Linked DNA regions of Sporocytophaga myxococcoides. The protein of the gene in region 1 interacts with the protein of each later gene in a pairwise test. Links are inferred from orthologs where the notes say so. Each region holds a gene or a part of one and is shown in the gene's direction. Other genes may lie near its edges.

Region 1 (4,198 bases):
AATGGCGAAAGAAGGATTTTAAACACCTAACATTTCAGGCGTTTCCTTGTTGTATTTTCAAAAGGTAAAATATGGAAAACCCCGAATATTTTGAAGAACCTGAAAGTGAAGATCTTGGTGATATTGAGGATTCTAAATTTGGAAGAAAAAGGCAAAACCTGGAGATGCTTCCCATTCAAGAACTTAGAAAAAGAGCAGAATTAAGGAAGATCAAGGATTTTGAAAGCCTTAATAAGCAAAAGCTTATAGAAGCACTACATAAATACGACGAATCAAAGCAAAAAAGGTAAAGGACCGGAATCCGACAGCAGGTTATTTTGTTTCGCAATATTGTTGAAAACTTTTGAAGAATATCAATTAATTTTAGAATTCAACTTTATTGTTAAATACCGAAATGCCGGATTTCGCACATTTACACGTACATACCCAATTTTCCCTTCTTGACGGAGCAGCCAACATCACAGATCTGATGAAAAAGGCTCAGAAAGATGAGATGAAAGCTGTTGCAATTACCGACCATGGGAACATGTTTGGAGTTTTTAAATTTGTTGCAGAAGCAAACAAATACAATGTAAAGCCTATAGTCGGGTGTGAATTTTATCTGGTAGAAGATCGTCATAAAAAATCATTTACCAAAACTGATAAGGACGTCCGCCGCCATCAGCTCCTGCTCGCTAAAAATGCTGAAGGATATAAAAACCTCGCCAAGCTTTGCTCCCTCGGCTACATGGAAGGACTTTACGGAAAGTATCCTAGAATAGATAAGGAATTAATCTTAAAATACCATAAAGGGCTTATTGCGACCACATGTTGTATAGGAGCCGAAGTACCCCAAACAATTCTCAGAAAAGGAGAAGAAGAAGGTGAAAAAGTCTTTAAATGGTGGCTGGATCTTTTTGGAGAAGATTATTATGTAGAGCTTCAGCGTCACGATATTCCGGAGCAGAATATAGTAAATGAAGTGCTTATAAAATTTGCACTGAAACACAAGGTAAAAATTATTGCCTCCAATGACTCTCATTATGTAGATCAGGAAGACTCCAATGCTCATGACATTCTGCTTTGCATCAACACAGGAGAAAAACAAAGTACCCCTACCAATAAAGAATTTTCTGACGACGGCGCCTTTACCAAAGGAACCCGTTTTGCATTTTACAACGATCAGTTTTATTTCAAGACTAAAGCTGAAATGGGGAAACTTTTTCACGATATCCCTTCCGCTGTAGATAATACAATAGAGATCGTGGATAAAGTGGAAAGTCTGAAACTCAAAAGAGATATTCTGCTTCCCAACTTCCCTATCCCTGATTCATTTAAAGTCAATACGGGGCCGGATGCCGATGTTCTTAATCAGTGGGAATATTTAAAGCATTTAACCTTTGAAGGGGCAAGAAAAAAATATCAGGAAATAACACCTGAAATTGAAGAACGTCTCAATTTCGAATTATTTACCATCAAAACGATGGGGTTTGCAGGTTACTTCCTTATCGTACAGGATTTCATCAATAAAGGAAAAGAGATAGGCGTATTCGTGGGGCCAGGAAGGGGTTCGGCGGCAGGCTCTGCTGTTGCTTATTGTGTTGGTATTACCAACATAGATCCGATCAAGTACGATTTGCTTTTTGAACGTTTCCTGAATCCGGACAGAAAGAGCATGCCCGATATTGATACCGACTTTGACGATTCCGGTCGTCAAAAGGTAATAGATTATGTTGTTGAAAAATATGGGAAAACTCAGGTAGCCCAAATTGTAACCTATGGTTCCATGGCGGCTAAAATGAGTATCAAGGATGTTGCAAGAGTTCTTGATCTTCCGCTTAGCGATTCCAATGCCCTGGCAAAACTGGTTCCTGAGAAACCAGGAATTGAGCTCAACAGAGTTCTGACGGCCCCTATTGACGGTCCCGGCAGTCTAAGTGAAAAAGAAGGGCTTAACGGTGATGATCTTGACGGTGTAAAAAAACTCCGTGAAATCATGAACGGAAAAGATCTTCAGGCCAATGTACTAAAAGAAGCCCTCGTCCTTGAAGGATCAGTAAGAGGTACAGGAGTTCATGCTGCAGGTATCATCATTGCTCCTCAGGACCTTTCTGACCTGATGCCGGTAGCAACCTCCAAAGACTCTGATCTTCTGCTTACACAGTATGACGGTAAAGTAATTGAAGATGCGGGAGTAATCAAGATGGACTTCCTGGGCTTAAAAACCCTGACCATTATAAAGGATGCCCTTGCTCTGATAAAAAAGAATAAGGGGATTGAAATTGAGATTGATGAAATTGATCTGGAGGATCAAAAAACATTTGAGCTCTACCAAAGAGGTGAAACCAACGGAACCTTCCAGTTCGAGTCTGTGGGTATGCAGAAATACCTGAAGGAACTGAAACCAGATAAGTTTTCTGACCTTATTGCGATGAACGCCCTTTATCGTCCTGGGCCTCTTGAATATATTCCTAACTATATCCGCCGTAAACACGGAAAAGAACCTATTACCTATGATATTCCTGAAATGGAGCAATACCTGAAGGATACATATGGTATTAACGTTTATCAGGAGCAGGTAATGCTTCTGTCTCAGAAGCTTGCCAACTTCAGTAAGGGAGATGCCGATGTTCTTCGTAAGGCCATGGGTAAAAAGGATAAGGCGACTCTGGACAAGATGAAGAGCAAATTTATGGAAGGTTGCGGAGCAAACGGCCACGATCTTAAAGTTGCTGACAAGGTCTGGACCGATTGGGAAGCATTTGCCTCCTACGCTTTCAACAAATCTCACTCTACCTGTTATGCCTTTGTGGCATTCCAAACCGCATATTTAAAGGCACACCATCCGGCAGAATATATGGCCTCGGTATTAACTCACAACATGAGTAATATCGATAAGATCTCCTTCTTCATGGATGAGTGTAAGAAAATAGGATTAACAGTTCTGGGGCCTGATATCAATGAAAGTTCCATGACCTTTGACGTTAACAAGGAAGGTAAAATCCGTTTCGGACTAGGGGCCATCAAGGGAGCAGGAGAAGCTGCAATTGCAGCAATTATCTCTGAAAGAGAAGAAAACGGTCCTTATACAGACCTGTTTAATCTGGTACAAAGAGTGAACCTTCGTACCATGAATAAGAAAACATTCGAATGCTTTGCTTATGCAGGAGCCTTTGATTCGTTTGGTCTTCATCGCGCACAATACTTCTTTGTAACCGCAGAGAAAGACAATACAAGTACAATAGAAAAAATCATCAGATACGGATCCGCTTATCAGCAGGATAAAGATGCGAACCAACAGAGCCTATTTGGTGGTTCTAGTAGTGTTGAAGTAGCGAAACCAAAGATTCCGGATTGTGAGCTATGGAGTGAAATTGAGAAATTAAAATTTGAGCGTGATGTCGTAGGATTTTATATTTCAGGACACCCGCTTGATCAATACAAAATGGAAATTGACAATTTCTGTACTTGTCCTGCAGATAAAGTTTTCGACTACAAAAACAGAGAAGTTTCTGTAGCAGGAATAGTAGGAACTGCGAATGTCAGGCAGATGAAAAACGGTAAATCCTTCATCGTATTCAGTCTGGAAGATTTTGATGGTAAAATAGAAATGGCTCTTTTTGGAGAAGATTATCTTAAGTTTGCACATTGGATAAAGCCAGGAGAGTTTTTACACATTCGCGGTAAAGTGCAACAAAGGTATAACGGCGATCAATGGGAATTCAAACCGCTTAATATTAGCTTATTGGCTGATATCAGGCAAAAAATGGTAAAAGGAGTATCTGTTAAATTAAATATCCAGGGATTAAAACCAGAGACATTAAATAGTCTGGAGGAAGTAATCACTGGAAACCTAGGCAATACGGAATTGAAATTTACGCTCTCTGATGACACGGAAAACATTCACGTTGAGCTATTTTCGCGAAAATTCAAAGTAGACCCAAACAATACCTTACTCGACCAGTTAAAAAATCTTAATGAGGTGGAGTATAAAATTCTATTTTGATAGAACCTAAATATTTAAAAAAATAGTATGTTTACGGTCTGGTAATAATTAATAAACCTCTTTTTATTTTAAAAATATGGGAAAAGCAATAGAAATCACAGACGCTAATTTTGAAGATATAACCAACACAGATAAACCTGTGCTAGTTGATTTCTGGGCTGAATGGTGCGGACCCTGCAAAATGATCGGTCCGGTTGTAGAAGAACTTGCTGC
Region 2 (2,887 bases), on another replicon or contig:
GAAAGATGAATCTTGCTATTTTTTAAAACAAAATTTGAAGATTCAGGTTTACTTTAATCGCAAGGTCCCCAGGTAAAAAAGTAGCTAAAGCAGGCAGTCTTCTCCCGACTGCCTGTTTTGTATTTAATAAAGTATACCATCAACATCTCTTTAAGAATTTTTAAATTTTATAAATTGTTATTTTCTAAAAAGAAATTCCAAGGGAATTCTACGTTGGATTTGGTTATATTTGTTTTTTGCATTAATAATATATGATATACCCTATAGTAGCATACGGTGACCCGGTATTAAAGAAGCGGGCTGTTGATTTTGAAAAAGGAACTGATTTAAAACAATTAGTTGCTGATATGTTTGAGACTATGTACAACGCAAATGGAGTTGGATTGGCTGGACCGCAAATTGGGCTAAATCAAAGAATATTTGTAGTTGACGGAAGTCCGATGGAAGAAGGGTTGGACGATTTCAAAAAAGCTTTTGTAAATCCTGAAATTATAGAAGAAACTGGTGAAGATTGGCCTTACGACGAGGGGTGTCTGAGTATCCCTGGAGTCAGATCAGAGGTTTTTAGACCATATCAGCTGACTATTCGTTATTTTGATGAAAACTGGGTGGAGCGTGAGGAAACTTATGAAGGAATCAGGGCAAGAATAATTCAGCACGAATATGATCACATAGAAGGAGTCTTATTCGTTGACCATCTGTCTTCTATCAAAAAGAGACTCATGAAAAATAAACTTACCAATATCAGTAAGGGCATCGTGGATGTCTCCTATAAAATGAAGTTCCCAGTTAAAAAGTAACATGATTACAAAAAGTCCGGAATCCAAACTGCCCGACATTGGTACAACAATCTTTACGATTATGTCTCAGATGTCAAGAGATTATAATGCCATTAATCTTGCTCAGGGTTTTCCGGATTTTAAATGTTCCGATGATCTGGTCGACCTGGTTGCCTTCTACATGAAAAAGGGCTTTAACCAGTATGCTCCAATGACCGGTATTCAATCTTTAAGAGAAAAAATAGCTGTTAAGTCAAAGGAGTTGTATGAAGCTCATGTAGATCCGGATAAGGAAGTTACCCTTACCTGTGGAGCCACGGAAGCTTGTTATACTGCTATTACATCAATCGTAAAACCAGGAGATGAAGTAATCATTTTCGAACCGGCCTTTGATTGTTATATCCCTGCAATCCTGCTTTCCGGCGGTAAGCCTGTATTTGTTGAATTGCAATATCCGGATTACAAAATAGACTGGGAACTTGTAAGAAAAAAGATATCAGAGAAAACCTCTCTGATTATAATAAACTCGCCTCACAATCCTACGGGATCAATAATATCTAAACAAGATATTGAAGCTTTAAAAGAACTCGTCAGAGACACTGATATCACTTTACTAAGCGATGAAGTATATGAGCATATCATATTTGATAAAGCTGAGCATCATAGCTTTCTGAAATATCCGGAATTAAAAGAAAGAAGTTTTGTAATCAGTTCCTTTGGTAAAACTTATCATACAACCGGATGGAGAATGGGATATTGTATTGCCCCGGATTATCTTTCTGCTGAGTTCAGAAAAGTGCACCAGTACAATACATTCAGTGTACCTACTCCTATGCAGTATGCCATTTCTGATTTTCTGGAGAAAAAAGAAGAATATCTGGGGTTGTCTGATTTTTATCAAAGAAAAAGAGATTTGTTTTTGGACCTCATGAGTGAATCCAGATTTAAAGGCATACCATCTTCAGGAACATATTTTCAATTGATGAATTTCGGGAATATATCTAATGAATCAGATGTAGACTTTGCAGCCAGACTGACAAGAGAATCCGGAGTTGCCTGTATACCGATTTCAGTTTTCTATCACACTAAAAAAGATGACAGCATTATAAGGTTTTGTTTTGCAAAAGAAAACGAAACCCTTGAAAACGCTGCTAAAAAGCTATGCAGGATCTGAATATAACTCTTGTTCAAACACCACTTTTCTGGAAGAATTGCGGGGCTAATCTTGCCATGCTCGAGGAAAAGCTTTGGCAGATTAAAGACCAGTCCGATCTTATTATTCTTCCGGAAATGTTTACTACAGGTTTTTCCATGGATGCGGCTGAACTTGCAGAACCTATGAATCTGACTGCTTTTAAGTGGATGAAGCAGATGGCTGCACAGAAGAAAGCTGTGATTACGGGAAGTGTTATCATTAAGGAGGGTGAAAAATTTTATAATCGCCTGATTTGGATGGAGCCGAACGGCAAATGTGATATATATGACAAAAGGCATCTCTTCAGAATGGCCGGTGAAGACAAGGTTTATACGGCAGGGACCGGTAAAATCATAAAAGAAATAAAAGGCTGGAAAATTTGTCCTTTAGTCTGTTATGATCTTAGATTTCCAGTATTCAGCAGAAACAGGGAAAATGAATATGATCTTTTGATATATGTTGCAAACTGGCCTGCGGTTAGAAGTGTAGCGTGGAAGACACTTTTAAGGGCAAGGGCTATCGAAAATATATCATATGTTGCCGGAGTAAACAGAATTGGAACAGACGGAAATAATTTGCCATATTCTGGTGATAGTGCAGTAATTGGTCCGGTTGGTGAATATATTGAAGAGCTTCATGATCGGGAAGAGGTTAAAACAATAGTACTGAGTGGAGAGCATTTAAATGCATTCAGACAAAAATTTCCTGCTCATCTGGATGCCGATTCATTTGAGATTGAGCTTTGAATGAGAGCAATTAAATCCTGAGCATCAGGATTTTTAACTTTATTAAAAGATTTTAAAGAGGCCAGCATTTTTTCAACGATCGCATGTTCTCCTATTAAAATAGCCTTCACATAGTCTTTTGACTTCAGCAATGTTTCACAGAAGGGAATAACACCCTTGGTAGTGCT

What was found. The genes of interacting proteins can lie anywhere in the genome.
Region 2: the proteins of dnaE (region 1) and MYP_RS05400 interact in binary tests that used the Escherichia coli proteins (3 or more experiments, as listed by UniProt). The link is inferred for Sporocytophaga myxococcoides from one-to-one orthologs.

What each region holds. Positions count from the first base shown.
Region 1 is NZ_BBLT01000010.1:80,584-84,781, reverse strand. The notes cover bases 63-4,185. They hold dnaE (DNA polymerase III subunit alpha), read left to right. Parts: upstream 63-394; coding sequence 395-3,985; downstream 3,986-4,185. Other genes in these bases: trxA (thioredoxin), read left to right, coding at 4,062-4,185; MYP_RS20020 (hypothetical protein), read left to right, coding at 72-290. Also shown: MYP_RS20025 (hypothetical protein), read left to right, coding at 1-22; more of trxA, read left to right, coding at 4,186-4,198. UniProt on the Escherichia coli protein: DNA polymerase III is a complex, multichain enzyme responsible for most of the replicative synthesis in bacteria. This DNA polymerase also exhibits 3' to 5' exonuclease activity. The alpha chain is the DNA polymerase catalytic subunit.
Region 2 is NZ_BBLT01000002.1:255,378-258,264, forward strand. Bases 66-2,877 are described here. They hold MYP_RS05400 (methionine aminotransferase), read left to right. Parts: upstream 66-801; coding sequence 802-1,953; downstream 1,954-2,877. Other genes in these bases: def (peptide deformylase), read left to right, coding at 252-800; MYP_RS05405 (amidohydrolase), read left to right, coding at 1,941-2,720; MYP_RS05410 (hypothetical protein), read right to left, coding at 2,684-2,877. Also shown: more of MYP_RS05410, read right to left, coding at 2,878-2,887. UniProt on the Escherichia coli protein: Shows aminotransferase activity with methionine and histidine as substrates, and to a lesser extent also with phenylalanine.